2 regions of the Sphingobacterium zhuxiongii genome follow, and region 2 is predicted to be linked to the other one. Evidence: riboswitches for the same ligand, from Rfam matches in the RefSeq annotation. Region 2 holds a riboswitch; the other holds the start of a gene.
What was found. A riboswitch is a leader RNA that binds a small molecule or an ion and turns the genes downstream of it on or off. The one in region 2 is predicted to bind thiamine pyrophosphate.
Positions count from the first base shown of each region.

Region 1 (16,665 bases), 1.9 Mb from region 2:
TAAACTTGCTCTAGTCTTCGAGTCGATTGCTTGTTCTTCAACATCAATGTATTCGGGTTTCCATTGATGATGGAATCTCGCAGCGCTAACAGATTCTTGAGCAGTCATGTCAAATTCTAGTACATTGAGGATAGTTTGGAATACGGATGTAATAATAGTTGATCCGCCCGGTGTTCCTACGACCATCTTTAACTTGCCGTCTTTTTCAATGATTGTTGGCGTCATTGCACTCAACATACGTTTTCCAGGTTCTACAGCATTTGCCTTTCCGCCCAATAAACCATACATGTTTGGTGTGCCTGGTTTAACAGAGAAATCATCCATTTCATTGTTTAATAAAAAGCCTGCTCCTTCAACCCAAACTAAAGATCCATATGAACCATTAATCGTTGTTGTTAATGAGACTGCATTTCCTTCTTTATCAACGATACTATAATGTGTCGTTTCCTCTGATTCATATCCAGGGAATTTTGATGCTTTTACCTGATCGCTAGGGGTTGCTTTCTTTAAACTTACTTTCGCCATTCGTTCTTGATTAAACTTCGCATTTGTCAGTTCGTTAACTGGTACACGATAGAAATCAGGATCTCCTAAGTGAGTTGCGCGATCAGCATATACGCGGCGTTCTGCTTCTACCATCGCGCGAACGGTGCTGTCATGCTGGAAGCCCCATTTTGCTAATGGATATTTTTCTACTGATTGTAATAAGGCCATTAATGCAACTCCTCCGCTAGATGGGGGAGGCATTGAAGTAACTTTATAGCCTTTATATGTTCCAACGATAGGAATACGCCATACCGCTTGGTAATTTGCTAAATCTTCCAAACTAATGATTCCATTACCTCGTTTCATTTCTGCAACAATGTAGTCTGCAGTTTTGCCTTTATAGAATCCATCGCGACCTTGCTCTGCAATTCGCTTTAAAGTTTCAGCCAGTGCTGATTGAATAAACAAATCCCCAGGTTTCCACGAAGCTTCGCGAATGATTGCTGCGCCATTTGGATTATGCTTCTTAAACCGTTCTTGATAGCGGTTGAATTCTCCGGCTTGTTGTTCAGTAATTGGAAATCCTTTTGATGCGAGTTCTATAGCTGGTTGAAGTAATTCTTTCCAAGGTAATTTGCCGTATTTCTTATAAGCTTCGTCCATACCAGCAACCGAGCCCGGTACACCAGAGGCTAATTGACCGTAAAGACTTAAATCCGTAATAGGATTTCCAGCTTGATCTAAGTACATATCTCGATGAGCTTTCTGAGGAGCTTTTTCACGGAAATCTAAGGAATTGACAAACCCCGACTTATCGCGATAAACCATGAAACCTCCGCCACCCAAATTGCCGGCGTTTGGATAAACTACAGCAAGTGCAAATTTAACGGCAATAGCCGCATCTACTGCATTTCCCCCTTTTTTCAGAATAGCAACTCCAACTTCAGACGCGATAGGATGTGCGGTCACTACAGCACCATTGCTAAATTCCTGTTGTTCTTCGACCGTATTTTGTTTTGACGCACAAGAACTAAGAAAAAAGCTAATGAATAATAAGTAAAAGATATTCGATAGTTTCATGTGTTAAAGATATTAAATTTGGCATTATTACTTGAATATAATTACCTTCAGACTTTATCAAAAAATATGAAATACTTCTTTCTATTTATCCTTGCAAGCCTATCCTTAGGAGGTACCGCACAGACTGTGAAAATCTTAAGTTATAATATCCATCATGGGAATCCACCAGCCAAACCAAATATAATTGATTTGCCAGCGATAGCTAAGGTGATTATCGAATCTGAAGCAGATATTGTAGGGATTCAAGAGGTTGATATCAATGTATCTCGTTCAGAGATGGTCAATCAGGCGGAAAAGCTAGCTGAATTAACCAATATGGATTACTACTTTTCTAAGGGAATCAATTTAGAGAAAGGATACTACGGTACTTTAATTCTATCGAAGCATAAGATTGTTGGGAAGAGGAGATATGATCTTCCAATGCCTGTTGCAAGTGAAAACCGTTCTTTAGCCATTATTGATGTTGAACTTCCGAACGGTAAACGTGTTTCTTTAGCGAATACACACCTTGATTTGCATGAAGAGAATAGAGTTGCTCAAGCGCATTTTATCAATGAGTTAGCGGAGCTTTATAGTAGCCCATTAATTCTCGTTGGAGATCTAAATGCAAAGCCTAATTCAGAATCTATTAAAGTATTAGAGCAGTTTTTCAAAAGGAATGTAAGTTCGAACGGGCCGACATTCCCTAATATAAATCCGCACAGCGAGATTGACTACATTATGCTTTTGGATAATGTGGATTTCGAATGGAAAAGCTATAAGCGAGGTAAAGAAAACGAAGCTTCGGATCATCTACCATTGTTCGCAGAAATAGAGTTCAAATAGGCATAAAAACAATGAGAAGCTATCTCAGCTTCTCATTGTTTTTATGTCGTTCTCCATCTCTATTTGTTTTCTTGTCGAGATTCTTATTTAAAGCATCTGTGAGGTTAATTCCAGTTTGATTTGCAAGACAAATCAAAACAAATAAAACGTCTGCCATCTCATCGGCTAAATTTACTTCCTTATCAGACGATTTGAACGATTGTTCACCATATTGTCTCGCCATTATTCTAGCCACTTCTCCGACCTCCTCCATCAGCATGGCGGTATTGGTTAATTCATGGAAGTAACGAACTCCAGTTGTTTTAATCCAATTATCAACGGTTGTTTGTGCTTCTGCTATTGTCATATCGAGGTTATTAATAGTTGTCTTTGTCTTTTGTATTCATCATAATTGTCACTGGACCATCGTTGCGTAAATCGATTTTCATGTCAGCGCCAAATATCCCTAGTTGAACTTCTTTCCGTAGCAAATCGCGTAGATACTGAGCCATGGCCTCATACATTGGTTTTGCCTTTTCCGGTTTTCCCGCTCGAATAAAAGAAGGACGATTACCTTTTTTTGTTTGCGCAAATAAGGTGAATTGTGAAATCAGAAGGATGTTTCCGTCAATATCTTGAACGGATTTGTTCATCAATCCCTGTTCATCGGAAAAGATACGCAGATTAGCTATTTTCTGAGCCAACCATTCCATATCGCTTGTGGAGTCTTCATCTTCGACACCTATAAGTACAAGCAAGCCATGCTCAATTTTGCCCGTGATTTGATCATCTACCGTGCAACTAGCATGGCTTACTCGTTGTATTACTGCTCGCATTCGCTAAAAATATAAAGTTTAAAGCGAATTCCCAATCCTTAAAAACGAATATTCAAGCCTAACATAAAATTAGTTTCCGCTTGTGGATAGTAGAAATTATAATAATCTCGGGTTCCTTTACTTTCGAATTTTTGTCCCCAAGTATATCCCGTTGTCTCATACTTACTGTTGAATATATTATTTACAGCTAGGTTTAAGTCTATTCTTTCAATTCCAAATGCAGAGAAGGTATAAATACCCCGGAAGTTGTTCACAAATGAAGGGTCAATACTTCTTTCCTTGGCAGTGCTGTTGTCTAGATAAATTCTAGAAACATATTTACTTAATAAACTAAAGGAAAGTTCTTCTGTTGGTTTGTAGGTGAATATATTTGACAGGACGGTTGAAGGTGATTTCGCTATTGTCGTCGACTTATAAAAGATTTCCTCTTCACCAACATAGTTCCAATCATTTTCATTGTCATAGACTAAGATTTTCTCTTTAAAATTCTTAATCTTATTTTGGCTCAATGCTGCGGTAATTCCCCATACGAATTGAGGACTGATATTCCAGGAGGCATCTAATTCAAAGCCAATTCGGTAGCTATCGTCAACATTCTGACGCAAGGCGGCACCAACGTCGTTCAGCGCACCGGTTGGGATTAATTGATTTTTATAGAACATCGCATAAGCGTTCGCACCAATATTAAATTGTTGATTCCTGAAGCGATAGCCCGCTTCAATATCCTGCATTTTCTCAGGCTTTGGAAATTCATTTAAAGGATTCTCTACATAGTCGGAGCGCTTAGGTTCTTTGCTAGCATAGGCGTAAGAAGCATACAAATTGCTGTTCGAATTTAAAAAGAACGTAGCACCAACTTTGGGGTTAAAGAAGTTGAGATTGTCTTTAAAGTATAGGTTTTTGACTTTGTCATCATCTCCTTCACCAAGATAATAAAGGTTTCTATATTGTAAGTCAATGTTGAATAACCATTTTTCCAACTTGTAATCTGCCTTTGCGAAAAAGTTGAAGTCATTTTTATCAGCTTCATTATAATAATAACGATCACCAAGATTGCTGTCGGACGCATACTTTGCCCAAATTACCTCGCCATAATGCTTACCGCGATATTGATTATATGCGCCCCCAAAAATAAAGTTAAGCGCACTACTTGGTTTATAATTTGCCGAGTAAGTTAACCCGTAAAAATGATTATCTAACCATCTGCGACGAACTAGATCCGAATTTTTAATTGTATTTGAGCCGATCGTTACATCCGCCATGCCGTAATGAGCTAATTTATCATCTGGACGAAACTCCTCATAATATCCTGCTCCGCGTGTGTAATGTAGCGCTCCATTTAAATTTAGCTTATCATTCGCAGCATAGGTATACTGTAAATGACTATGGGTTTGCGTATAGTTATCCGTTTGATTATCGTAAGTATAGTAATTGTATTTTCTTCCCTCATCTTTTAGTCGGCTGATCTCTTCCGGGCTGTATAGTCCCATGTTTGCAGCGTAATCTTCCAGTCGGCTATAGTCGCCAGTAATTAAAGGTTCAGGTGTTCCATACCATGATTGATAGGTCTTTTCTTTTCCAGAGAAAACAGTAGCTTTTAAGATGTGCTTGTCTGTATAGAGTCCTCCATCAACATAGAAGGATTTTAAGTTCGAACTAGCGCGTTCGATGTAACCATCAGAAACGACACGGGATAAGCGTGCATTAAATGCATATTTATTATTAATTAATCCAGTACCTACTTTTAAGGTGTTTTTCCAAGAATTGTATGATCCGAATGCGTTGTTTAGTTCAGCATAGGGCTCCGGTTCCATGGCATCTGTTTGGATATTCAGGGAAGCACCAAATGCACCGGCTCCATTTGTCGATGTACCAATACCACGTTGTACTTGGATGCTTTGAATAGAAGATGCGAAATCCGGTAGATTCACGAAAAAGCTACCCATGCTTTCTGCGTCATTTAAGGGAATACCATTTAAGGTAATATTGATGCGCTCATTATCCGAGCCTCGGATAGTCATGCTGGTGTAACCGATTCCAGCGCCAGCGTCTGAACTTACAACGACGCCAGGTGTCTGGTTAATCAAGAAAGGAATGTCTTGACCAAGGTTATTCTTGCGAATATCCTCTTTACTAATGTTTTTAAAAGTTGTTGCTGCGTTTTCTTTGGCACGAGTGGCAGTCACAAAAACTTCTTCCGCAACATAGGAGAACTCATTTAGATGAACGATAATTTGGGATTGTTCGCTAGCACTGACCTCCTTAACATAATTTTGATAACCTATATATGTTACCTGTAATAAATTTTTTTTTGTCGTTAAATTTCTAAAAACGAGTGTTCCATTTGGGTCCGTTGTGCCGCTTTGTTCGCCTAATTTAACGGTAGCTCCAGCTAACGGGATTTGATCTTTGTCGATGACTCTTACAGTCAATGCATGTTGAGCAAAGCTCCACATAATCAGATGGCAAAAGGCGATTGTTGCCCATACCTTTTTTAACATGTTAATTTGTGTGTAAATGAGTTAAACCTCACTATTGCAAGGGGTTACAATAGCATTTATTTAACCTCCCTTTTCCCTACGCTGGCATTATCCAGATCAGGTACGCAACGATTCATGGAACCGTATGCTGGGTATATTCTCAGCCTTTATTTGTGTTGTCGAACAACAAGGCACCCCTAATTGATAATACAAAACTAACCTTTTATTAGCTTTAAACAAAATATAAGCGATACTGTAACAAATTTGTAATTATTATTTTATTAGTTAACATATATTGATTTTTTTGTAAATTGGCTCTAATACAACCCTCAGGGGTGAATTACGCTAACTTAAAAAACGGTTTTTAAAAATTTATGAAGTATTATGCTGCTGATATTGTATTTCCAGTAACTGGCCCTGCAATAAAAAAAGGAATCGTAGCAATGGACGACCATGGAGTAATTAAGGGGATTTACAACCAAGGTGAAGTCGACGATTCAAAAGTAGAATTCTTAAAAGGAGCCCTCATTCCTGGCTTCGTAAATGCACACTGTCATCTTGAACTTTCTCATATGGAAGGACTTGTTCCTCAACATACAGGCTTGCCTCAATTCCTGATGAAAGTGATGAATGAGCGCGGAGCGAAAGAGAAATCGGTTGACAAGGCGATGGAAGCGGCAGATAAAGCCATGTATGAAAACGGTATTCAGGCTGTTGGTGATCATGCAAATTCGGCGGTCTCTGCGAAAGTCAAAGAAAACAGCCCAATTCAGTATCATACCTTTGTGGAAGTGATGGCATTGGCTGATGCTGATGTAGAATCACGTATCGATCAAGCCAAAGAAATAGAATTCCATTTTGACTACAAACGATCTTCAATTACACCTCACGCACCTTACTCTTGCTCAAAAACTCTTTTTAAAACCTTTAAGAAGGTCGTTGGCGAGGATAATATCATTAGTATCCATAACCAGGAGAGCGATGAGGAGAACAAATTGTTCCGATACAATAAGGGTGAATTTCTAGATTTCTATAAGCAAATGAAGCTGTCTGTTGATGGTTTCCGTGCTCAAGCTAGAAACTCATTGCAATCCTTTTTACCGTATATACCAACGAAAAACAAACTAATCTTAGTTCATAATACCTATACGTCAATCAAAGATCTTGACTTTGTAGATCGTATGGGCCGTAAAGTATATTTCTGCTTGTGCCCAAAAGCGAATCTTTATATTGAGAACAAGCTACCAAAGGTGGAAAACTTCCTTTTGGGAGGTCATGAAATTATTATCGGTACAGATAGCTTAGCTTCCAACACTTCTTTAGATATCTTGGATGAGTTGAAAGTTATTCATGCTGAATATCCACATCTTGATTTCAATGAAACGATCAAATGGGCGACTATCAATGGTGCCAAAGCCCTAAATATCGATCATGAATTAGGGTCGCTAGAAGAAGGTAAAAAACCAGGCTTAGTACTACTTGAGGGGATGGAAAGCTTTAAATTGGATCCTAAAATTAAAGTTAAGCGAATCCGATAGATTTTTCTATTTCTTCTTATACCTTTGTAACCATGAAGCATTTGAACATCTTGGTTAAGGGTAAAGTACAAGGAGTGTACTTTCGTGCCTCTACAAAAGCAGTTGCCGATCAGTTAGGGGTTAAAGGTTTTGTCTTTAACCAAGCAGACGGGGCAGTTTATATAGAGGCCGAAGGAGATGCCTTAGCTTTAGATTTTCTTTTGGATTTCTGTAAAGAAGGCCCTTACGATGCAGAAGTAGAAGAAGTACAGGTTACAGAGTCTACAGAACTTAAAGGCTTTTCGAATTTCGAAGCCATCAAAAAAGTGAAATAAGGTGTCGGTAGTAAAGAGATTTATAAGCGATACTGCGATATATGGATTAACAACCATATTATCCCGTATGCTTGGTTTTATCATGACCCCCTTTCTGACGAAGAAATTCGCTACAGCAGTATATGGGGTATTCACCAATCTTTACGCATATGCTTCCCTTGTCAATGCCATCCTTGCGTTTGGTATGGAGACCACCTATTTCCGCTATCTCCAAAAAGTGGAAGGGGACAAGCAAAAAGTGTTTGACACCAGTTTCTTTATAACAATTATTAGCAGTGCCTTATTTGTATTGACAGTATTGACCTTTGCGAATCCCATTGGGTATTGGTTAAGTGAGGGAGAGAATGTTGCTGATTATGCCATGTACGTTAAGTATTTTGCTGTAATTCTTGCTGCAGATGCACTGGCAGTTGTACCATTCGCTAAGCTTAGAGCAGAAGGTAGACCGATTAAGTATGGCTTAATTAAAGTTGGCAATATCTTAATTTATGTGTTTTTCGTGCTGTTTTTCCTTTATTTATTGCCTTATCTGGTTGAGGAATATCCGAGTTGGAAAGCTCTTACGTCCGGTTGGTTTAGAGAAGGTTGGTTAGGGAATGTGTTTATCGCAAATCTGATCGCTTCTGTCGTGACACTGATTATGCTGATTCCACAGATGATTAGTTTTCGATTTAATGTCGATAAGACACTGATAAAACAGATGCTCAGCTATACCTTTCCGATCTTAATTGCAAATATATCCTTCATCATCAATGAGAATTTAGATAAGATGATGCTACCTCGATTAATTCCTGGAGAACGAGGGGAAAGTGATTTGGGTATTTATGGTGCCGTAGCAAAGATTGCTGTATTTCTAAATCTCTTTGTGACCGCCTTTCGGTTAGGAGCGGAGCCATTTTTCTTTAGCTATTCGAAAAACGAGAATGCTAGGAAAACCTATGCGACGATCATGGAATACTTTGTTATTGTCATGTTGCTAGTGATGGTGGGGCTGTGTGCAAATATAGACTGGTTGAAACATTTTATACCGAGTGGTAAAGGCGGAGATCAGGATTATTGGTCAGGGTTATTTATTGTACCGGTATTGTTGTTAAACTATGTCTTGTTAGGGATATACATGAATTTATCGGTTTGGTATAAATTGTCAGACCAAACTCGATATGCTTTATACATTTCTGGTATAGGGGCTATCGCAACAATCATTTTGAATTTCACGTTGATTCCGACTTATTCTTACGTAGGTGCGGCATTGTCTACGACAATCACCTATCTACTGATGGTCGGTCTTTCTTATTTCTGGGGACAGAAAAACTATAGCATTCCTTACAATGTTAAGAAGATTTCTATCTATATGATAGGCGCCGTAGCGCTCGCTTTTGCAGCCTTCCACTTACATTTTTGGTTCGGAAATTTACTCTTTATCGCTTTCTTGGCAATCGTCGCTTATTTGGAGAAAGGCGTTATCCTGAGTATTCTAAAAAGAGGGAAATAAAAAAGTCGCTTTTTAAGCGACTTCCTCAGTAAAATTATGTTTTATTTCTTCGAGAACCTCGATAATGTCATCGAATTGCATTAGCTCAACGAGCTTCATTCTATATTCCTTAAAGTTTGGAATGCCTTTAAAGTAATTGGCATAATGTCGTCTCATTTCGAAAATTCCGGTCTTATCACCCTTCCATTCGATAGATTTCGTTAAGTGTGTTCGGCAAACTTCTACACGTTCTGCAATGGTAGGCCCTTCTAGGCGTTCCCCAGTAGCAAAGAAGTGTTTAACTTCTCGGAAAATCCATGGATAACCGATTGACGCTCTACCAATCATAATGCCATCAACTTCATATTCCTGGCGCCAAGCTGCTGCTTTTTCCACAGAGTCCACGTCTCCATTTCCGAAAATGGGGATCTTAACGCGCGGATTGCGTTTCACATCGCGAATCATCGACCAGTCGGCCTGACCTTTATACATTTGTGCGCGTGTTCTTCCATGGATAGATAGTGCTTTAATGCCAATGTCTTGAAGTCGCTCGGCAACTTCATAAACATTCTTGGTGCTATCATCCCATCCTAGACGAGTTTTTACAGTAACAGGCAGGTGAGTTGCCTCGACTACTGCCTTGGTCATAGCGACCATCTTATCAATATCCTGTAGTAAACTCGCGCCTGCTCCGCGACAAGCGACATTCTTTACAGGACAACCGTAATTGATATCAATTAAGTCTGGATTTGCAGCTGAACAAATTTCTGATGATTGACGCATGTGCTCGATATCAGATCCAAAGATTTGAATACCAATAGGTCGTTCATACTCAAAGATGTCTAATTTTTGTCTCGACTTCGCTGCATCACGAATAAGCCCTTCCGAAGAGATAAATTCAGTGTACATCATATCAACCCCATTTTGTTTACAAACAAAACGGAAAGGGGGATCACTAACGTCCTCCATAGGTGCTAAAAGCAATGGAAACTCCCCTAAATCAATATGTTCACCAATCTTTACCGACATGCTATTCAAAAATTTTTACAAAGGTACGCAAAATTCTGATTTTCAAATGTAGTAGCTCTTTGGGATGTGAGATTGTAGATTCAAGTGACAATCAAGTGAAATGCTGTGCGTTCTTCTAGGTTTATTGTTTAGTTTGCTTCGGACCTTCTTCGACACTGAATTGTTGGATGTTCAATAGTTTCGAAGAAGGTCTCGAGGCAAGCTTTATTTTAAACAAAGCAAGAATGAAACAGTCGAATATTCTAATTACTGTAAGGTAATTGTAACTGATTGTCCATTCTTAATTCTTTCGTTTAATTTACTTTTTATGCCTTATTGACTTGGTCAGTAAAGTCTTGAATTGCCTGCATTGGGTCTTCAGTTTTCATAAAGTTCTCACCAATAAGAAAGGCTTGAAATCCGGCTTTCTTCAATTCATTAATCGTGTTGGGATCTGAAATTCCACTCTCCGATACCTTGATATACTGATTTGGTATTTTTTCAACGAGATCATAAGAATGATCTAGGGATACGACGAAATCCTTTAGGTTTCGGTTGTTCACGCCAATGGCATCAATGGTGTCAAATAAACTTTTGCCTAATTCCTCTTCATTGTGGATTTCTAAAAGCACATTCAAGCCTAATGATTTTGCATAGCTCGAAAGCGTTTTGATTTCCTCCTTGCTAAGACAGGCCGCGATCAATAGAATGATATCTGCTCCGTAAGCTTTCGCTTCCGCAATTTGATATTCATCAATGATAAATTCTTTTCTTAATAAGGGAATAGTTAGAACTTCCCGCGCTGCTGTTAAGTCTGCTAAATCTCCCTGAAAGAAATCCTTGTCGGTTAATACTGAAATAGCTGAAGCTCCTGCATTTTGATAGCCTTGAACAACTTCTTGAACGCTATGCCGTCCGTTGATTAACCCTTTTGATGGCGATGCACGCTTATATTCTGCAATAATGCCTGATCTATCGGGATGTAATACGGAGTCTTTTAAGTTGTAACATGTGCGTTCGAAAAGAGGATAAGATTTTAGCTCATCTAAACTGGTTTTTTCTTTTGCATCCGCTACTTCCTGTCTTTTTCGTTCAACGATTTTATCTAAAATAGTCATGTTTGATTTTCTTTTTGAATTAGAAGATTACTTTAGTTGTTTTTCTATTTTAACCAGTTTTCTATTAAGATTTTTCCATTATCCGTTAAGATCGATTCTGGGTGGAACTGCATGCCTTTTACATCGTATTCTTTATGAGAAATAGCCATAATTACGCCAGCAGGGTCAACTGCAGTTACTTTTAAAGAGTTGGGTAAAGTTTTATCCTCTACTGCCCAAGAGTGGTATCTGCCAATCATCGAATTCGGCGGGAAATTTTGAAATAATTTTTCTTCTTTATCGATGATGTTTATAGGTGTTGCTACACCATGTAAAGGTTTTGGCATATTGTAGAGGGTTCCTCCAAACACTTCGGCGATTGCTTGTTGGCCAAGACAGATTCCCAATATGCTTTTGCTAGATGCATAGGTGCGAATAACGTCCATCAATAGTCCGGCTTCTTCTGGGATACCGGGTCCTGGTGAAAGGAGAATTTTGTCGTATTGTTCAACATCTTCTAACTTAAACTTGTCATTTCGAACAACAACATAAGGACTGTTTAGTTCCTGTAGTAGGTGAACGAGGTTATATGTGAATGAATCGTAATTGTCGATTACTAAGACTGGCTTGCTCATGTTAAATTGTTTCCGCTAATTCTAAGGCTCTGCGAAGGGCCGATATTTTGTTGTTTACTTCTTGTAGTTCTTTCTCCGGGTCTGAGTCTAATACAATTCCTGCTCCGGCTTGATAATGCAAGTTGTTTTGCTTGCTTAGGAAAGAGCGAATCATAATTGCATGGTTAAAGTCTCCGTTAAATCCCATATAGCCAATCGCGCCTGAGTAGAACGAGCGTTGAAACCCTTCATATCGATCGATTAGTGTTAATGCCATATGTTTTGGTGCGCCTGACAGTGTACCGGCAGGAAATGTATCACCAACGACATCGAATGGATTTGCGTCTGCATTCAGTTTCCCACTGACTTTAGAAACAAGATGGATGACATGCGAATAATATTGCGCTTCCTTGTATGATTTTACTTCTACCTGCGTGCAATGGCGACTTAAGTCATTTCTTGCTAGATCAACTAGCATTACATGTTCGGCAGATTCCTTTGGATCATTTTTTAATTCCTCTGCAATTTTTTCATCTTGTTCCATATTGCCTGTTCGCTTAAACGTTCCTGCAATTGGATATATACTTGCTACATCTTTTTTGATAGTGAGTTGGGCTTCCGGGGATGATCCGAACAGTTTGAAATCCCCATAATCAAAGTAAAATAAGTAAGGGGAGGGGTTAATAGAGCGTAAAGCTCGGTAAACATTGAATTCGTCGCCAGAAAACGAAGTTTTGAATCCACGCGATGGTACGATTTGAAAGACATCGCCTCGTTGAATATGTTCTTTCATTTTCAATACCAGGTTTCTAAAATCGTCGTCACTCATGTTTGATGATTCTTCTCCTTTTTTCTGAAACGTATATTCTGGAAAATTCTTGTTCTGAATAAGGAATAGCATACGATCTAGCTCGCTTTCTTCATTTTCCAATAAGTTTTCGAAGATGTGTAATTGATTTCTAAAATGGTCGATAGCAATGACAAACTTGTAAACATGATACTGAAGCGTAGGGATGCTCTTTTCTGGATGTTTTGCTGTTGTCAATTCAATATCTTCGAAATAACTAATTGCGTCGAAGGTGAAATAGCCAAATAGTCCATTGGAAATAACATTAACCTCTGGTGCGTTTTCCGTATGAAACGATTTTCTAAAGTTGGATACTTCTTCGCGAAGATTTAGATTTTCCGCGCTTTTGCTGATTCTTTCGCCATTGGGGTAAGAAATATTCAATGTCTTATCTTCAAGAACAATACCTGCGATGGGTTGACAACAGATATAACTGATGTTATTATCTCGACTATGGTATTCTGAACTTTCCAGCAGTAAGCTGTTTGGGAAAGTATCACGAAGTCTTAAATACATACTTACAGGCGTCGTTGTGTCAGCGAGTATGTTTTTATGGTTCGTTTTAAACGTATAGTTCATATTTGATTTATAATAAATTGTGTCAAAAATAAAAAAAGCCCAACGTACTTTACGTCGGGCTTACCATTCAGTGGTTTTGGTTGATTATGAAATTCTTATTGTAAAATATACCACCCTCCCGACTTATTTAGTCAGAAGCCACCAACGGTTTGTATATTGAAATGCTCTCATTATTAACACACAAATTTAAAGGAAATTTTGAAATATCAAAGTTTATTTAAAGAAAAAATAAAAAAAAGCTGTTTTTGTTAATCATTTAGCAAATCGGGGCGTCTTTCTTTCGTTCGGATAAGTTGTTGTTCATGGCGCCAGGCGGTGATTTTTGCCTCGTGACCACTTAATAAGATATCGGGTACTTTATGTCCTCTCCATTCTACGGGACGTGTATAAATTGGAGCATCTAACAATCCGTCTTGAAAGGAATCTGAAAGGGCAGATGTTTCGTCAGACAATACACCTGGTATCAGTCTAATGATTGCATCAACAAGAATAGCGGCAGGTAATTCTCCCCCTGATAGGACATAATCGCCAATTGATATTTCTTTAGTTACATAGATGTCGCGAATACGTTGATCGATGCCTTTATAATGGCCGCAGAGAATGATAACGTTCTCAATGGTTGATAATGAATTCGCAATATCTTGGTTTAACGTAACGCCATCTGGCGTCATATAGATGACTTCATCATATTTTCGCTCCGATTGCAGCTTTTCTATGCATGCTGCGAAGGGCGCAATCTGCATTACCATTCCTGAGCCACCACCATAAGGATAGTCATCTACCGATTTCTGTTTGCTTTCGCTATAATCGCGTAAGTTATGTACATGGATTTCGGCAATGCCCTTTTTCTGCGCTCTTTGAAGTATTGAATGGGCAAATGGACTTTGTAATAAGTCTGGTAATACAGTAATGATATCGAATCTCATAGCTGCAAAGGTAGGAAGAATGGCTGAAAAGTGCAGGGTTTGAGTTGTTTGGAAATTATTACTGAATAATACAATAAAAATAGTTGTCTATGCAGTCTATTTTGAAATAATATTTGGCAGAAATTAATTATAATTTTTATAAACTATAACTTGAAGTTTATCTGTTCGTTTGTAAATCTATAAGTTTTGTTTCTAAACGTTGAAATGTTTTCAATGGCATCGTTTCAAGTAAAATAATGTCATGTAAATGTAAATATACTTACAAAGAGTGAAATATGACTAAAAAAAACTCTAAATATTTGCCGCAACAACTTTGCTATTATATATTGCGTGCAGATTTAACAAAATTTTAACATTTTGTTAGGTTCGAAACCAAAAAGCGATTAACTAAACAACAACAAACATGAAACAAAAATTACTCAGTATTTTTTTGCTGTGTACTTTATTCGTCGGGGTATCGTATGCACAAAATCGTCAAGTGAGTGGTAAAGTGACTTCAGCTACTGATGGATCACCAATTGCTGGTGCATCTGTAGTAGAAGTAGGAACTTCCAATGCTACTCAATCGGATAATTCCGGAAATTTTAGTATTTCTGTTGGCTCGAATGCAACCATTTCGGTTAGCTTTATGGGTTACGCCTCTCAGCGCCTAGCTGTGTTAAATAGAAGTACTATTAATGTTCAATTAACAAGTAACGACCAAGAATTAGACGAGGTTATCGTCGTTGCCTATGGTACTGCAAAGAAATCTGCATTTACAGGTTCTGCATCTACTATTAAGAAGGATGTAATTGAAAATCGTTCAATCACTTCAATCACAAAAGCATTGGATGGTGCTGCTCCTGGTGTGTCTGCGACTTTAGGTTCTGGACAGCCTGGTTCGAATGCAGCTGTTCGTGTTCGTGGTTTTGGGTCAATCAATGCATCACAAAACCCATTATACGTAGTTGATGGTGTTCCTTTCGATGGTGATTTAAACTCAATCAACCCGAATGATATCGAAAGCTTAACTGTTTTGAAGGATGCATCTGCTTCTACACTATACGGTTCAAGAGCTGCAAATGGTGTTGTAATGATAACGACCAAATCAGGTAGAAATAGCAATGGTAAGATTGATGTAAATTTCAAAGCAAATGTAGGTGTAAACTCTAGAGCTATTAAACGTTATGATGTAATGGATACTAGAGAGTATTTGGAGACGGTTTTCCAGTCTTACAAAAACAGAGAGATTTTTCAATTAGGTACTCCTGAATCTGATGCGGCTCAAAACGCGATCAATAAAATGAAAGGAACAGTTGATCCTATTTTTGGTGTTAATGAACAATATAACCCATATGATGTTCCTGTCAATCAATTATTTGATTTAGCAACTGGTAAAATCAATTCTAATGCAAAATTGAAATGGGAAGATAACTGGTTAGATGAAGTAATGGCTAAAAATCCTGTTCGTCAAGAGTATCAATTCGATATTAATGGTGGTACGGAGAAATTTAGAGGTATGGCTTCAATGAATGCGACAAAAGAAAAAGGTCTTTTAAAAACAACAGGTTTTGATCGTTATTCAGGACGCGTTAGTAACGAGGCGAATCCAACCGATTGGTTTAAGGCAAATTTGTCTGCTAATTTCGCTAAATCTACATCTAATATGTTGAATTCAACCGGCTCGTCGACGTCGAATGTTTGGTACTCGGCAGAACAGATGGCTCCAATTTATCCTATTTGGGAGAGAAAGGCAGATGGTGATTATGTTTTAGATGCAAGTGGAGATAGAGTGTTCGATTACGGTCGTGACAGAGCTTCGGGTGCGCAACAAAACTTTAACTCTATTGCTGTACTTTATGATGATAAGTATTTCGATTTGAGAGATAACGTAGGCGCACGTGGGGGAATTGAATTCAACACGCGTGATGAAAAGTATGGTGCATTGCAAGGTTTTGCTTTTAATGTAAACTTAGGTACAGACTACATTTCAAACGCTTATACTTACTACTATAACCCTTATTTTGGTAATGCTGCTGGTTCTGGCCGCCTAAACAAGCAATTTACAAAATCGTTTTCGTATACATTTAACCAATTATTGACATACAATAGGACGTTCAATGGACATAATGTTGATGTGCTTGCTGGTCATGAGAATTATAGTTTTCAATTCAATAACTTATCAGCACAAAAGACAGGATTCCCATTTGGAGGTTTGTATGAGTTAGCTCCAGGAGCTTCAATTGCCGATGCGACATCTTACCAATTAGATGAAACGATTGAGTCATATTTGTCTCGTATTCAATATAATTACAATGAAAAATATTTCTTGTCTGGTAGTTTCCGTACTGACGGTTCTTCTAGATTTGAGAAGGATTCTAGATGGAGTAAATTCTATTCTATTGGAGCTGCTTGGAAAATTTCTGAAGAGAATTTTGTAAAAGATGTTTCTTGGATTAATAGTTTAACGTTGAAGTCTAGTTATGGTTCTCAAGGTAATAACGCTTTATTAAATTCTGATGGAACTTCGAACTATTACGCTTGGCAAGCATTCTATGATTTGACATACAATAATGCAAACAACAACGGAGCGGCAGTTACATCAG
Region 1 covers NZ_CP045652.1:3,794,400-3,811,064, reverse strand. The annotation lists gene ggt (gamma-glutamyltransferase) at 1-1,566, opposite strand, end outside; gene GFH32_RS16120 (endonuclease/exonuclease/phosphatase family protein) at 1,633-2,391, shown strand; gene GFH32_RS16115 (nucleotide pyrophosphohydrolase) at 2,411-2,737, opposite strand; gene dtd (D-aminoacyl-tRNA deacylase) at 2,748-3,206, opposite strand; gene GFH32_RS16105 (TonB-dependent receptor) at 3,245-5,707, opposite strand; TPP riboswitch at 5,764-5,895, opposite strand; gene GFH32_RS16100 (amidohydrolase family protein) at 6,061-7,224, shown strand; gene GFH32_RS16095 (acylphosphatase) at 7,257-7,538, shown strand; gene GFH32_RS16090 (oligosaccharide flippase family protein) at 7,540-9,030, shown strand; gene dusB (tRNA dihydrouridine synthase DusB) at 9,043-10,038, opposite strand; gene trpC (indole-3-glycerol phosphate synthase TrpC) at 10,344-11,135, opposite strand; gene GFH32_RS16075 (anthranilate synthase component II) at 11,180-11,749, opposite strand; gene GFH32_RS16070 (anthranilate synthase component I family protein) at 11,751-13,154, opposite strand; gene trmD (tRNA (guanosine(37)-N1)-methyltransferase TrmD) at 13,403-14,080, opposite strand; gene GFH32_RS16060 (SusC/RagA family TonB-linked outer membrane protein) at 14,484-16,665, shown strand, end outside.
Region 1: another riboswitch for thiamine pyrophosphate. It lies ahead of GFH32_RS16105 (TonB-dependent receptor); the one in region 2 lies ahead of thiS (sulfur carrier protein ThiS).

Region 2 (16,665 bases):
CAGAAAGCAGACTACGTTATCCACTGTGAAATTGATGATGTCAATCAGGTGTTAAAAGGTAAAGAGACAATCACTTACACTAATAATTCTCCAGATCCATTAGATTATTTGTGGATTCAGTTGGACGAAAATGAACACGCTGATAATGCGGAGAGTAGAAGCTTTGACCAAAGTTCGTTAAATGAGCGCATGTCTCTAGAGCAATTAAAAGGAATGGTTCAAGAGAAGAAGGGGCTCGGCGTCTATATTCATAAGGTCACAGATGGAAATAATAAGGCATTGAAGTACACAATCAATTATACGATGATGCGAATCGATTTACCAGTTTCTTTAAAGCCGGGTGCGAAAATGGTTCTAAATATTGATTGGGATTATAAAATCTCAAATCGTATGGTAGAAGGAGGACGCGGCGGATATGAGTATTTCGAAAAAGATGATAACTATCTATATACTATTGCACAGTGGTTCCCTAGAATGGCTGTATATTCCGATTTTCAGGGATGGCAGAACAAGCAATTTACAGGTAGAGGCGAATTTGCACTAGTATTTGGAGATTACAAAGTTCATATCACTGTACCTTCCGACCATATCGTTGGAGCGACAGGCGTTTGTCAGAATTATGCTCAAGTTTTGAACTCTACACAGTTAGCTCGATGGAAGCAAGCACAACAGACAAATGAACCTATTGAGATAGTTACCTTGGGCGATGTTAAGAATGCTATTTCTGAGAAATCAGCGACCAAGAAAACATGGATATATGAAGCGAAAAATGTTAGGGACTTCGCTTTTGTGAGTTCTAGAAGATTGGTGTGGGACGCATTGAAAGTTAATGAAGGAATAGAAGGGAATCAACCAATGGCGATGTCATACTATGGCCCAGAAGCCTATCCTTTATATAGAAAATATTCTACTAAGGCAGTCGCTCACACCTTAAAGACATATTCTAAATATTCGATTCCATACCCATATCCAGTTGCCATTTCTGTTGAAGCTGCCAATGGTATGGAATACCCAATGATTTGTTTTAACTACGGAAGAGCAGATGAAGACGGGACTTATACCGAAGCTGTTAAATATGGAATGATTGGCGTAATCATTCATGAAGTTGGTCACAATTTTTTTCCAATGATTGTTAACTCTGATGAACGTCAATGGACTTGGATGGATGAGGGACTCAATACATTTTTACAGTTTTTGACTGAGCAGGAGTGGGATAAGAATTTCCCTTCTCGTCGCGGACCTGCACATAAGATTGTAGATTATATGAAACTTCCAAAGGATCAGTTGGAACCGATTATGACGAACTCTGAGAATATTTCACAGTTTGGTCCAAATGCTTATGCAAAACCTGCTACGGCTTTAAACATATTACGAGAGACCGTGATGGGCAGAGAGCTTTTCGATTTTGCCTTTAAACAATACGCACAACGATGGGCATTTAAGCATCCAACTCCTGCAGATTTCTTTCGGACAATGGAAGATGCGTCTGCTGTAGACTTAGACTGGTTTTGGAGAGGATGGTTTTTCGGAACAGATCCTGTAGAGATTTCACTAGAGAATGTAACTCAATACAGAATGAGTGGTGGTAACCCTGCGCAGGATCAGAAATCGAAAAAAGAGGCATTTGAAAAAGACTTAAATACAATTAGCAGACAGCGTAACATGGAAGACAACATGGCCTTCTTAGTTGAAAAAGATACCTCTCTGCTAGATTTCTACAATAAATGGGATCGTTTTGCTGTGCGTCCAGTGAATCAAACAAATTATCAACAATTCTATAATGGATTGAATCAGAAGGAAAAGGATATATTCGATGGCAAGGTTTCGTTTTACGAGTTAAGCTTTAAGAATAATGGCGGACTAGTGATGCCATTGATCATCGAGTGGAACTATACGGATGGCACGAAAGAACTCGAGCGTATATCAGCTTATATATGGCGTCATAATGAACTCGAAGCTACCAAAGTATTTGCTAAAAGTAAAGAGGTGGCTAGCGTTCGTTTAGACCCTTATCGAGAGACTGCAGATATTGATGAATCCAACAATTCATGGCCTCGCCAAGCTAGACCATCTCAATTTGAAATCTTCAAGCAGAATGGACGAAATGTAAGAGGACAGTCAAATGAATCGAATCCAATGAAGGAAGCAAGATCTAATTAAATTTTATATTGCTCTAAACTGTACTTCAAAGAGATGAGGAGGGGAGATAAATGGTTGATTTTAACTATTTATCTCCCCTTTTATTTTTTAAGAAATGCTTATAGTGATTTACACGTTTTGCATACAAGCAATTCAATTCTCTTTCCATTAAAGTTTACGATCTGATTTAAGTTTGCTAAATACGATTAAGTCTCTAAAAACTAGATTTCCTGCCCATTCACCATTTCGCTTAATACCTTCCTGTGTAAATCCTAAGCGTTTAGGAATAGCAATACTCCGCTCATTGCCAACTGCACAGCAGATCTGAATTCTTTCCATACCTAAGGTATCGAATATGATTTGCGATAACTTCTCGACCGTTTTTGTCATGATTCCTTTTCCTTGGAAGTCTCTCGAAATCCAATAGCCAATCTCCGTGTTCTTATTTAAATAATCGGTATCTTTTGTGCCAATTAGACCTATCATCCGGTTATCATAGCAGATTTTGTAGACGTAGTCTTTTTTATTTTTGCGAAGCTCTATGGCCATATCGACAAAGCCCTTACTGTCTTTTACCTGATGTGTGAATTGAACGAAAGGCAACCATTCTCCTAAATATGTTCGCTGCGAGACGATGTAATTAAACATGGTTCTAGCATCACTTTCGACTAAAAATTTAAGTGATACATGATCATCGATGAGAATAGTTCGTTTCATGATTCCAAGTTTATTCGACTTTTCCATCTTTAGCGCTCTTAATTAGATGCTCTAATGTCGTTTCTACACTTTTTCGAATTCGGTTTTTCCCTTCTTCTGTATTTAGGTCAATTCCGCAGAACGTGCTGCCGTTGGATTTAGCGTGTAGCGCAAGATAGTAAAGACCGGCGGTCTGAATCGCTAACAGTGCACGAATATCGACATCCTTATTTGGATAGGTAGCTTCAAATTTCTTTAGTAATTGTTCTCCAATTTCTTCGCGCGCATCTGCAAGCTTACGAAGCGGTTTACTCTTCACACCCAACTCCCAATGTATGATACGTTGTAATGTTTTATCATTCAAAACTTCGTCAAATTGACCTTGAAGCAAATTAACCATGGCCAGCTTACTCAGCGTTTCCGCTTGTAATAGCGATTCTATTTGTTGATTTGCTTTTGATTTCCAGTAATCTTGACGTGTGATATAAACTTCGATCAAATTATCTAAGGTACCGAAATACGTATAAACTAGTTTTCGATCTAAACCGCTTTCACTAGCAATATTGGCAATTGTTAAACCCGGATACCCATGTTTTTTAATTACTTTTCCAACTGCTGCGATAAGCTTGTCCATTGTGCGGGCTTTTTCCCGGATCGGTCCAGCGGTCACTTTTCTCGCTTTCTTTTCAGGACGTTCCTCCATGTTATTCATTCTGCATAGGTTCGATAGTCAAAAATTATCTTCGTACGCTTACTCGCTAATGCTCTTGAGGTTTACGGATATAATAATTTTCGTCTTAAATTACCTTTTATTATTTATACTATCGCTTTTCTTTTCTTGTTTTTAAAGCGATAAACAAAAGAGCCGATTTTCCACTTTGAAAATCAGCTCTTTTAAATAATGATAAGAATAGAAATTCTAAGTTGGATAAAGCGAATGGATGCTTGTTTTGCTCTATGGTTAGAATGCAATTTGAGTAAATTTCCAATGGAAAGTATCAATCAAAGTCAGTTGATTCGTTGGAACAGGGAGATTACAAATAACCTTTAGTGCGAGCATTGCCATCATACTCCCGATGATTCCTGGCAATGGTCCAAGAACACCATTTCTATCGCAATTAGGAACTTCGTCAGCAAGTGGTGCCTCTGGGAATAGATTTCGAAGATTTTTCGATCCTTTATAATTGAATAAAACTACTTGTCCTTCGAAGGACTGTATAGTGCCATAAATCAGCGTTTTTTTCAACCTTACTGCAGCATCATTTACAAGATAACGAGTGTCAAAATTATCAGATCCATCAATAACGATATCGTAGTTACTTAGAATTTCATCGATATTGTCATTACAAATTTTCTCAGAGAGTCGAATAAACTGTACTTGGCTGTTTAAATTGCGTACAAAATTAGCGGCAGAATTCACTTTTAGTTCCCCAACAGAGGCTTCGCAATGAATAAATTGACGGTTTAAGTTATGTAGCTCAACCTGATCGAAGTCAGCCAAGCCCAGTACGCCAACACCAGCTGCTGCGAGATAGCTAATAACAGGAGACCCCAGACCCCCAGCACCGATAACTAATACCTTTGCTTCCATAATCTTTCGTTGACCCGCAGGCCCTATTTCATCAATAAATATTTGACGACTATATCGCTCGAATATCTTTTCTTGTTGATTCATAGATCAAATTCCACTGTAAAGTTTATCCCAATCTTTCATTATTGGATCATAGCCTACCTTTTTTATCATATTCTTGATGGACTCCATGCTCCGTTCGTCGGAGATTTCAAATTGTTCGAGGGATTCAGGGTCAACTACATAGCCTCCCGGGTTTGTTTTTGAGGCAGCACTCATACTTGTGGCAGCGATTTGTACGATATGATTTCGAAATAACTCACGTTCACGTGTAGAAATAGAAATCTCTAAATCTGGGTTCCATATTCGGTAGGCGCAGATCAACTGTAATAAGTCGCGATCTTCCATAATGAAATTCGGTTCAACTGTTCCCTGAGCCGGACGCAATCTTGGAAATGAAACCGAATACTTTGTTTGCCAATATTTACGCTGTAAGTAATCTATATGGGCAGCGTTGAAAAAGCTGTCAATGCGCCAGTCCTCTAAACCTAATAGGACCCCTAGACCAATTTTATGAATTCCTGAATAACCAATTCGATCAGGTGTATCTAATCGATATTCAAAATTTGATTTCTTCCCCTTTGGATGGTATTGCTTGTAGACTTCTTGATGGTAGGTTTCCTGGTATACTAAAACCGCATGGCAACCTGCTGCTCGAAGGCTTCGATAAGCTTCGGTTTCTAGGGGTTGTACCTCAATCGATATTTGAGAGAAGTGCGGTTTTAGTAACGTTAAGGCATTTTCAAAATAGACGCTGTCCACTACTTTGTTAGCTTCGCCACTTACCAATAAAACATGTTCGACACCCATCGCTTTTAAGGCCATTGCCTCCAATAACAGCTCCGTATTATTGAGGGTTTTTCTTTTGATCTTGTTGTCCATACTGAACCCGCAATACGTGCAGATATTCTGACATTCATTGCTTAAATATAGAGGCGCAAAAAGCTGAATAGTTTTGCCAAACCTTTGCTGTGTTAATGACTGAGCTTGTTGTGCCATTTCTTCCAAATAGCTAGCTGCAATTGGAGAGAGTAGAATCAGAAAGTCATCTAATGTTTTTCTAGATTTTCTCAATGTTTGCTCCACTTCCAATGCTGTACAACTATAAATGCGCTGCTGAACAGTCTCCCAGTTATATGTATTGAAAATATCTTGAAATCGTTTTTCTGACATCATTAATCCTCCATTAAAAATGCAGTAAGCGGGCTTGAAGCCTCAGCAGCGCGACGTTCAGAATCTAATCCTGATAAAAACGCTTTTCTACCAGCGATAACCGCTAAGCGAAACGCATCCGCCATATCAATTGGGTCTTTAGCTGCTGCAATCGCTGTATTGACTAATACAGCGTCGGCTCCCAATTCCATAGCCTTTGCCGCATCTGAAGGCGCGCCGATACCAGCATCCACTATGACTGGCACACTAGTCTGTTCAATAATAATCTCTAGAAAGTCGAGGGTTTTTAATCCTTTATTACTTCCAATCGGCGATCCTAATGGCATAACAGCAGCCGTTCCCGCGCTTTCTAAATGCTTGCATAAAACAGGGTCTGCATGTATATAGGGTAGGATGATAAAGCCAAGCTTGGCGAGTTCTTCAGTTGCTTTTAATGTCTCAATAGGGTCGGGAAGGAGATATCGAGGATCTGGATGAATTTCCAACTTTAACCAATCCGTTTCCATCGCTTCCCTTGCTAGTTGAGCCGCAAGTACTGCTTCTTTAGCGTTTCGAGCACCCGATGTATTCGGAAGTAGATTCACCCCTGGAAGCTGTAGAGATGACCATAGATTCTCTTCTTGATTTTTGAGATCCAATCGTTTTAATGCTAAGGTTACTAGTTCCGACTCAGAAGTGCGAATTGCTTCTTGCATTTGCCTGTAACTACCGAATTTACCAGTACCAAGAAACAAGCGTGAAGTGAATTCTTTGTTGGCGATATTTAAATTATCCATAAAGATATTGGTTGAGTTGTGGTATCTGTTTATGATTTTTTAGTAAATAACTCGACATAGAGACCCCATAAATCCCCGATGCGCGCAGTTGTTCTACATCGTTTAGTTGTATTCCACCAATGGCATATATTGGCGGGATGCGGTTCGATTCAAGCTGTGCGATAATTTCTCTATAGCCTCGAAGACCCAAAATGGGGCTTAACTTCTCTTTGGTTGAAGTAAATCGATAGGGGCCAAGTCCGATATAATCGCATTTTTCTTGAATTCGTTGGTTTAGATCGGCAAGTGTATTCGCAGTTCCACCAATGATTTTTTCGAATCCTAGAAGTTTGCGACTTTCAATTACCGATTCATCGTTTAGACCCAAGTGTACCCCCGAACAGTGGAAGCTGTTTGCAATACTCGGAAAGTCATTAACGATGCATAGTGCATTATAAGATTTACAAATTTGGAATGCTTGATTGACAAGGTCCTCTAGTTCATCAATGCTAGCATTCTTCCATCTAATTTGTATAAACTGAACACCCTGATCTAAGACTAAGCGAATTCCGTGCAATTGCGCATCTGCGGTGTCGCCAGCAGAGATAAACATTAATCGAGGTAACTCTAATATTCCTTTTGGCATTGAATGTTTTTTAATATTTGTTGACATTTTATAGCGTACTGAATTGGCTGTTTTGTTTGCCAGATAGCTCCCATGAGGGCGATGTTGTCAGCTCCCAGGGCTAGGACTTCTGCCATATTATGTTGGTCAATTCCGCCCAGACCAATCAATTTAACGCGCTTATTTTGACGTTCAGTTATTTGATGTTTTACAGAGGTAGAAACACCATAACCGGGTTTAGATAAGCTAGCATACATTGGACTTAAAAAGGCATAATTCCAAGGGCCAGTCAATGCGTTAAATTCATTTATGTCATGTGTTGAAGTTGAATACTTAAACTTGTCAATAGCTGCTTGTTCGGCGATCTTACTACGATGTTGACTATTATAATGTAAGCGATTAATCCCTAATTCGGCGGCCAAACTATGCTGTTGATGTAATACAATTTGACTGAGATTTTCGGTGCCTAGTGCAACGATCAGTTTTGCTAGGTTTCCCCTGTCTATCAAGGGTCTACGAATGTGTAGTATAACGCCAAGTTCGAGTAATTGCCTCATCGTATTGACTTCTCCATCAATGGGAAATTCATTGCTGATAACAATCATTATAAATAAATCTCTTTTCCTGACTCGATGAACTCTTTAGACTTCGCTAGCATTCCTTCTTCTGTAGCTTCCCTTATTTCTTGTGTAATTTTCATTGAACAAAACTTAGGGCCACACATGGAGCAAAAATGAGCAACTTTAGCCCCGTCGGCAGGTAATGTTTCATCATGAAACTCTCTAGCCGTATCTGGATCCAACGAAAGATTGAATTGATCTTCCCAACGAAATTCAAATCGAGCCTTACTTAACGCATTATCTCTATATTGCGCACCTGGGTGTCCTTTTGCTAAATCGGCTGCATGAGCGGCCAATTTGTAGGTTATTACGCCATCTTTAACATCTTTTTTGTTTGGTAAACCAAGATGCTCTTTTGGGGTAACATAGCACAGCATTGCACAACCATACCATCCAATCATAGCTGCCCCAATTGCGGAGGTAATATGGTCATAACCGGGAGCAATATCGGTGGTTAATGGACCTAGGGTGTAAAAAGGTGCTTCGGCACATTCTTCCAATTGCTTCTCCATGTTTTCTTTGATCATGTGCATCGGGACATGACCTGGGCCTTCAACCATTACTTGTACATCGTGTTTCCAAGCAATTTTAGTAAGTTCACCTAAGGTTTCTAGTTCTGCAAATTGCGCCGCGTCATTCGCATCGGCAATAGACCCTGGACGCAAGCCATCACCTAGTGAAAAAGCTACATCGTATTGCTTCATAATCTCACAGATTTCCTCGAAATGCGTATATAAGAAGTTTTCTTTATGATGAAATAAACACCACTTTGCCATTATAGACCCCCCACGAGACACAATACCAGTAACGCGTTTCGCTGTCAGATGGATGTAGCGTAGTAAAACGCCAGCATGTATTGTGAAATAAGAAACACCTTGTTCTGCCTGTTCAATCAGGGTATCTTTAAATATTTCCCAGGTTAGATCTTCAGGGATTCCTTTTACTTTTTCTAGCGCTTGATAGATTGGCACTGTTCCGATCGGAACAGGAGAATTACGTATGATCCATTCCCGAGTTTCATGTATATTTTTACCGGTTGATAAATCCATGATCGTATCCGCTCCCCATCGACATGCCCAAACCGCCTTTTCTACTTCTTCTTCAATGCTTGAACTCACAGCGCTATTCCCGATATTGGCGTTGATTTTTACGAGAAAATTCCTGCCAATCACCATAGGTTCACTCTCTGGGTGATTGATATTGTTTGGGATAATGGCTCGTCCGGCGGCAATTTCATCACGAACGAAGGCAGGAGTTATTCTACTCTTTGGCGTTTGAGCGCCAAAGCTTTCACCAATATGCTGTTGCTCCATTCCAGGTGTAGCACTTTCGAGCTGCTCAATTCGTTGGTTTTCACGAATTGCAACATATTCCATTTCGGCAGTGATAATGCCTCGCTTCGCGTAGTATAATTGAGAAACATTGGCCCCCGCTTTCGCACGCATAGGGCGATGACTATAGGCAAACCTCAGTTGATCTAAACTAGCATCATTCAAACGAGTTTGACCGTAATCCGAACTGATGTTTGCCAAGATATCAACGTCTTCACGATCGAGTATCCAAGGTTCACGAATTCGATCGATTCCTTTGCGAATGTCAATGTTCTTTTGCGCATCCGTATAGGGCCCCGAGGTATCATATATCGTTATCGGAGGGTTTTCTTCTATTCCTCCTTTGCTTAGTTTTGTTGGACTAAGTGAAATCTCGCGCATAGCGACACGAATAGGATATAATTCGCCAGAAAGATAAATCTTTTTAGAATTAGGAAAAGCTTGCGTTGAAATTGTTTGTTCTTTCATATCGTATTTAGATTGGATTAGAAGTTAACCGCCTTGCGTTGCAGTAATGATGAGAATTTGATCTTTATCAGATAGGGGAGTATTCGGCCATGCGCTAGCTGGAATAACTTGATGATTTAATGCAACAGCTATTCCTTTTCGTAAAGTGCCGAATTCAGCCAATAGCAAAGCAGCTAAATTGGCAGGTATATTTTCGTAAAACTTGGACTGATTGTTTATTGTTAGTTCCATTCCTAAAATGTTTTTTTGGGTAAAAACTTTAGGAATGGCTACATCGATGCATACGGCACCCATGTTGACATCTTACTTTTCCCTACGCCAGTATGATCTGGATCAGGTTATAAGGGTAAAATCTCAGCCTACAACAATGTAGACACCCCTAAAGTCAAGACTAAATTAGACATATTTTTTTAATAAGCAATTATTTCTTCAATGGAGAGTGTAAAAGTGATATAAAAATGGATGGCAACTTGCTACATTTCGAGGGAGGCCTTCACGGGTGAGAAATAAGATTTTTACAGCGGCAATTATCGTCGTTAAATTCTCCTTTTTACTCTTTTTTTGGATTTATTAATCCAGATAATATACCCAGTAACAGGTAAACTAGCGCAGAAAAGGGAAATAATAAAGGCTAGTATTTTCGTAGGCCAACCTGCAATATTTCCAGTGTGCAAATCGAAGTTTAAAGACCCTAACCTTTCACCCGCTGTCTGCTTGTCATGACTGATGACTTTATCTAATGTCAAAGCTTTTTTATCGAAATAATACCACTTGAATTTGTTTGTCTTTTGTTCCTCTAGTCGGATTTGTATATCAAAACTTGCAGCATCTTCTTTTCTGAGGCGTATTGACATCATCCCAGAATTAGGATATGTTTTTAATAAATTGCTAAGCGCATCGTCTAAAGGATTATTACCCCATTGAATGTTGAGTGGCTCAATTTTTTCAATCGCAGTGCTACCTGAAGTAAGCTTATCAAGTTGATCGCCTGCCCAAGTTTTGAACGCCGGGAAGCTAAAGAACAAACCTGTGATTCCGATAAGAAGCCCCAGAATCAAGGAATAGAAGCCTATGATATTATGTAGGTCGTGATTTAATCTTTTCCAATTAACGGACCATTTTGGCCAGAAGCTTCGACTAATTTTATTGCTTTTCCAGCGCTTTGGCCACCATAGAATAACGCCGGTCAACATTATGAAAACAAATAGTACAGTCGAGTAGGCTACTAGCGGATGACCTATTTTCTTTCCCAATAATAGATTCATGTGCAATTGAAGCATTAATTGGAAAAACTCAGTTTTTGAGTTCTCGATAGCCAACACCTCACCAGTATAGGGGTTGACGAATACTCTCTTGGAATAAGTATAGTAGTTCCAGTGTCCGAATGCATTCTCATCTGTTGCTTGAGCCCGAAATATCCAAGAGCGGTTTTTTGCAGGGAATAAGTCCACACGTGATACTTTCTCTCCATCAGGAAGACTCTTGTTCGCAATTGCAGACAACTCGCTTAAACTTAGCGCTTGTGCCTGTCCTGGCGATACTAAAATATATTTTTGCGGATAGCAGATCAACTTCAGATCATCATGGAAGGTATAAATACAGCCGGTGATGCCGAGTATAAAAACGACAATACCAGATAGTATGCCCATCCATTTATGGAGCCAAAGGGATACTGTTTTAAACATTAAAATTTATAGTTAAGCGTTAATGAAGCCGTTGTGCCTGTTCCTTTGACGTATTCTGCATCTAATGCGCGGTATTGGCTAACTACTGGATAGTAATCTTTGTTAAATAGATTTTCTACCCCTAATCCCATTGACCATTTTTGATTAAATTGATAAGAGCCAGCTAAATTAAACATCGACACAGATGATACAGAACCTTCAGAGCTTTTATAAACGCCTTTGTCATTGACAGCAAAGCGATCTCTCGAGCCCGTATAAAGCCAATGCAATTGTAGGTTTAGCTTATCATTCGGTGAGTAATAAAGATAGGCTGTCGCTTTTGAAGGAGCGATTCTTGAGCCGTTTAAGTATGTCTTTGTACCATTATCCTGCTCAGATTTACCTTCGACATAAGCGTATGTTGCTCCGACAGTCCACGTCTTATTTAAACGAGCATCTAGTGCAATTTCGTAACCTTGTACTACCTCAGGTAAGCGTTGTGCAACTAGAATACCATTTCCTTGATCTACTAGTTCTACACCCAGTTTGGAATCACTATAGTAGTATGCCGCGGTGAGGTTAAAGATGCTATAGTGACTGGAAAATCCTATTTCGTAGTTATTGGTGATTATCGGATCAGTTTTTATACTATCTAAATCACTGTCAGTTGCGCGTCGTACAATACGTCCAAGCTCATTGATGGCAAAGCCCTGCGAGAAACTTACGAAAGGATTGAAAATCTCGTATTTGTTAAATCGCAGTCCTGCGTTGAAGGTGGCGCCTTTGTAAGGTATCTTAGCCCCTTTAACGGCAATACTTCCTTCATTATTGGGTCCAGATGCTATCGTATTAAAATCGTCGATCTTCACTGTGGCATTTTCATACCGAACCCCGCCTTTCAAAATAAGATTTTCGACAATATCCAATCTCAATTGCGCATAAGGTGCTAGATTAAACATATTCATATGTGGAATATAGACGCGTCCATCTGTTAAATCTTGATCAGTAACATCGTTTAATAAATCCAATCCATAGGTCAATTCGGCTGCTGATTTGAAAATCTGGAATGGCGTATTTAGATTCAATCGAACGCCCTTTTTCTCGGAGTTAATCTGTGTTTGACCGGGGCCAAACCACGCTGTTCCTTTTTCGACGTAACGATTCATGGAGCGAAAGGTATTATAGTACAAAGTGGCTTGCAATGAACTTTCTCCAAATATCCCCGACTTGTTATAATTAATCATTGCATTATGATTATAGGGAGTTCCCGTCGGTTTACCTGGATCTACACCTTTGATGCCAATAGTAGGATTGAGATCGTATTTACCGGTTTGACTGATGTATTTAGCGTGTTGGTTACTGTTATAATAATTGTAAGAGGCAACGATAGAGGAGGTTGAATCGATGTCGTAGCCTAGTTTGATAAAGGCGTTGTTTTGGTAAGAATTGGATAAACCATCTGTCTGACCTAAGGGTAGCCCATCAGCATCCCGTTGCAGACCGGTATAATCTGTCGATCCACTCAGCGTATAACTAAATTTGTTTTTGCGTCCGTACAATAATTGTGAGAACTTGTAACCCATAGTTTCATCACTATGAAGTGGGTTATTGCCGACACGAACACTACTTATACCTTGGATTAACTTCGATTCTTCAGGACTCTTTTTTGTGATGTAGTTTATGATACCTCCTGCAGAACCATTTCCGTAGATGGAGGTCGCTCCTTTGATAACCTCTACGCGCTCAATGACGTTCGGGTCAATTGTACGAATGTCTCTCGCACCGTTCATCAAAGGTGTCGATTGTGGGATACCATCTATAAGTACTAATACCGCACGGCCCCTTAACGTTTGTCCGGAATTGGTGGCTTTATTTGTAGCTGTTCCCAATCCGGGAACCGTGGCGCCAAGAATATTAGATAAATTGTTGTTGATTTGACTTTGCGCCTGAACTTCCTTTTCAGTTAAAATGGTAATGGAGGAGGGGACAGTTGACAAGTGTTCTGGTTTTCTGCCGGCAGTCACAACCACCTGATCTAACTTGTTCTTATCGGATAGTTCAAAAATGAGACTGTCTTGTGTACCGAGCGCTGTAATAGTCTTCGTGCTTGTACTATAACCAATGTAAGAAGCTTGAATTCTATAAGGAGCTTGATAGGTACTTAAGTCTAAAGTTATTTGCCCATTGACATTAACATACCCTACATTTTTATTGTTGACTAGAATATTAGCATGTGCTATAGGCTGTTTATTTTGATTCTGCACAGATACGTTGAGAGTTTGAGCAACAACAACTTGAGAAATAACGGCAAAAACTATAAGGAGTCCAATTTGGCGCATATAGGGTAGATGTTTGTTTATTTAGACCAATTTTAAATTAGGCAAATGTATAAAGTATTTGAATAATCAAAAAAATAAATTGAAATTTTTCTTAGAAAGTGAGCTTTAGCACATCCATTTTAAACAAATACCTTATTTTAGAGTATATTTCTTTTAAAACCAATTTGGTTAATAAATCGCAAACAATGACAATAGAGCAGGTTATCAATAATTTCTATGAACTACCCCCAGAATCATTGGAACTGCTTTTAAGTCAAATGGATCGTGTAACGTATCCCAAAGGCTATATCTTATTGGAATCCGATCGATTAGAACGTAAAGTGTTTTTCTTAACTAAAGGCTCGGTGAGAGCGTATTCACCTCAACCTGATCAGAACATTACTTTTTGGTTTGGACTCGAAGGAGATATCGTATTATCGATGCGCAGCTATGTAGAGAATTTGAAATCCTATGAAGATATCGAACTGATGGAAGATAGCACGCTGTATGCTATTGGAATGGAGACATTGAAAAGTCTTTATCAAAAGGATATTCATATCGCCAATCTTGGGCGAGTCATTGTGGAAGGCGAGTTGTTGAAGATGGAAAGACGATGGATTTCTTCCCAACTTAAATCTGCAAAGGAGCGCTATGAAGAACTATTGATGGAGTCGCCTGCATTGTTACAGCGAATACCACTAAAATACATTGCTTCATTTCTTCGTATGACACCCGTCAGCCTGAGTAGAATTCGAAAAGAGAAGTAGTTTTTATTGAATTTTAATTATCCCAGGATAATTTCGAGCCGAATTGGAGCACGTATTTTTGCAAGGTTTTCAAAATTTGTAAAGCATAAGAGAGCATCATGAATACAATAAAGAAATTATCTTTTAAGGAACTCATCCCGAATTCAACTTGGATTCGATTAGGATTAATATGGTTGGTTGTTGTTGGTTTTACCTTTTTCGGTCACGGTTTAGTGAACGAGCAAATGAACAATATGACCGCCATCTGCATATTTGGAATATTGCTTGCAACTATTATAGGCGCGGCATTTGGCGTCGTTAAGGAAGCCGACGAGTTAGCTCATAAGTTAGGGGAGCCTTACGGAACCTTAATTTTAACACTTTCCATAGTTTCAATCGAGGTGATTTTAATTGCCGCTGTCATGCTTGGACCAACGGATAATCCAACGATTGGTAAGGATTCAATTTTCTCGGTGATGATGATTATTATGAACCTTGTGATGGGCTTATGCTTATTATTAGGTGGATTGAAGTTCGGCGAGCAAGAATACAACGTCCAAGGTGCAATGGCTTATCATAGTATGATTATTATGCTAGGAGGGATTTCGATGATGCTTCCAAACTTTATTGTAGGCGCTGGCGATGGAGCCTTTAGCACGATACAGGCAATTATCCTTTCCGCTTTAGTCGCTTTATTGTATGCCGCTTTTCTATATTTTCAAATGACTAAATATAGTCATCATTATGTTCAACCAGCTCTGGGCAAGATGGAGATTCGTTTTGCAGAACTGCAACAAGAGAAAATGTCGGACGGTGCCGTGAATTCACAAAAATCCGAATCCAATACATCGGAGATTATCATCCGTTCAATTCTGCTACTTGGAATGATACTACCTATTGTTTTATTATCACATCAAATGGCGGTAGTTGTGGATTATGGAATTCAAGCAGCAAAACTACCAATCTCTTTGGGAGGCGTCTTGATTGCTATCATTGTATTTACTCCGGAATCGATGACAGCCGTAAAAGCCGCATTAAACAATGAATTTCAACGTGCCATTAACTTATGCCATGGAGCATTTGTTTCTACCGTTGGATTAACTGTTCCTGCTGTATTAATCGTTGGTTTGATATCTGGGAAGACGGTACACTTTGGTTTGTCAGGTGCAGAAACCATTATGTTCGTATTAACTCTATTACTGAGTTTGATGACCTTTTTAGGCAGAAGAACTTCACCAATTGTAGGATTAATGCACATCGCGCTATTTATTATATTTATGATGTTGATATTTAATCCTTAGATTTTAGTTTTGCGAAAAAAGATTAAGGTTAAAGAATGTTAATAGACTAATCGATAATTCTCATAATTGTATATCTTAGCTCAGATGAATCCAATACATATATGAGAATTTCTATCTTTTTCTTGATCTTTTTTTCTTCAATATTCTCTGCCATTGCACAAATTAAGATTGTCGATAGCTTGAGTAATAATCCAATTTCGGGCGTTAATATCTATACGGATGCAGGAATGTTAATAGGCTCTTCGGATTTAAATGGTTGGGTGTATTTGGATTCTTTGTCGGACTATCAGTCAAAAACAATCACCTTGAATCATATTTCTTATTTAAATCTGGAGATTTCCAATGCAGCATTTATGAAGTCTAGCATTATTCAAATGCAAGCTCGAAGTGTTGCTTTAGAAGAAATACAAGCACTAGATCGTGAAAAATATGACTACGTTGTTCTGAAAGGTTATTTTAGAGAATATGAAACCTTCAATAATCGTTCTCGTTATTTATACGATGGTATTATAAGTTACTACATCCCGATTAATAAGAACAAAGGGAAGACGAAGATGGAATTGCATCAATATCGTTTGTTCAGTAACAAGGAGGCAAACAAAGAATTGAAAGATACGCAAGGATCATTAATGTATCTCAAACCTTCTGTTGCTGCAATTCAAGGGAGGAGCTTATTGGAAGCCGTTGGAAAAATAAAGGGCGCAACTCTAACGACTAATGGAAATCGGACCGTAATCGAGAAGGAAGGTTTAGCGATGGGCTATGCGCAAGTAGGAGCCGATGGAAATACACAGGTTTTCTATAATGTGCTCCCACCAGGGAAGAATGCTCATGTTAGTTTTTTTAGGATACAAATCGACGTTAACAAGGTCACAAGATCAGAATCCTATCACGGGAAAAACTTCAAAAACCCATCTATTGTCGATTTAATTAGTCGAGTATCAACGGTGTCCGGGTCGATGAAACGACAAAAGAAGCACGGACATATGCCAAGAGATTACTCATCTGAATTCTACGTGATGGAACGGAGCTTTTTAACAAAAGAACAGTACAAGCAATCAAAACCCAATGATAAGCGTTGGATGTTTTTGGAAGAAAAAAGTAGCTATACTGAAGAATTTTGGAAAGATCTTGATCGCTACAATATTCCGCCTTTAATGAAGAGTATATCGAATAAAATTGGTTCTGAATTAACGTTA
Region 2 covers NZ_CP045652.1:1,362,305-1,378,969, forward strand. The annotation lists gene GFH32_RS05950 (M1 family metallopeptidase) at 1-2,160, shown strand, start outside; gene GFH32_RS05955 (GNAT family N-acetyltransferase) at 2,308-2,856, opposite strand; gene GFH32_RS05960 (TetR/AcrR family transcriptional regulator) at 2,867-3,547, opposite strand; gene GFH32_RS05965 (HesA/MoeB/ThiF family protein) at 3,797-4,510, opposite strand; gene thiH (2-iminoacetate synthase ThiH) at 4,514-5,641, opposite strand; gene GFH32_RS05975 (thiazole synthase) at 5,641-6,414, opposite strand; gene GFH32_RS05980 (thiamine phosphate synthase) at 6,407-7,039, opposite strand; gene GFH32_RS05985 (thiamine phosphate synthase) at 7,021-7,575, opposite strand; gene thiC (phosphomethylpyrimidine synthase ThiC) at 7,623-9,437, opposite strand; gene thiS (sulfur carrier protein ThiS) at 9,462-9,668, opposite strand; TPP riboswitch at 9,731-9,828, opposite strand; gene GFH32_RS06000 (PepSY-associated TM helix domain-containing protein) at 9,974-11,122, opposite strand; gene GFH32_RS06005 (TonB-dependent receptor) at 11,122-13,440, opposite strand; gene GFH32_RS06010 (Crp/Fnr family transcriptional regulator) at 13,626-14,186, shown strand; gene GFH32_RS06015 (calcium:cation antiporter) at 14,285-15,466, shown strand; gene GFH32_RS06020 (hypothetical protein) at 15,568-16,665, shown strand, end outside.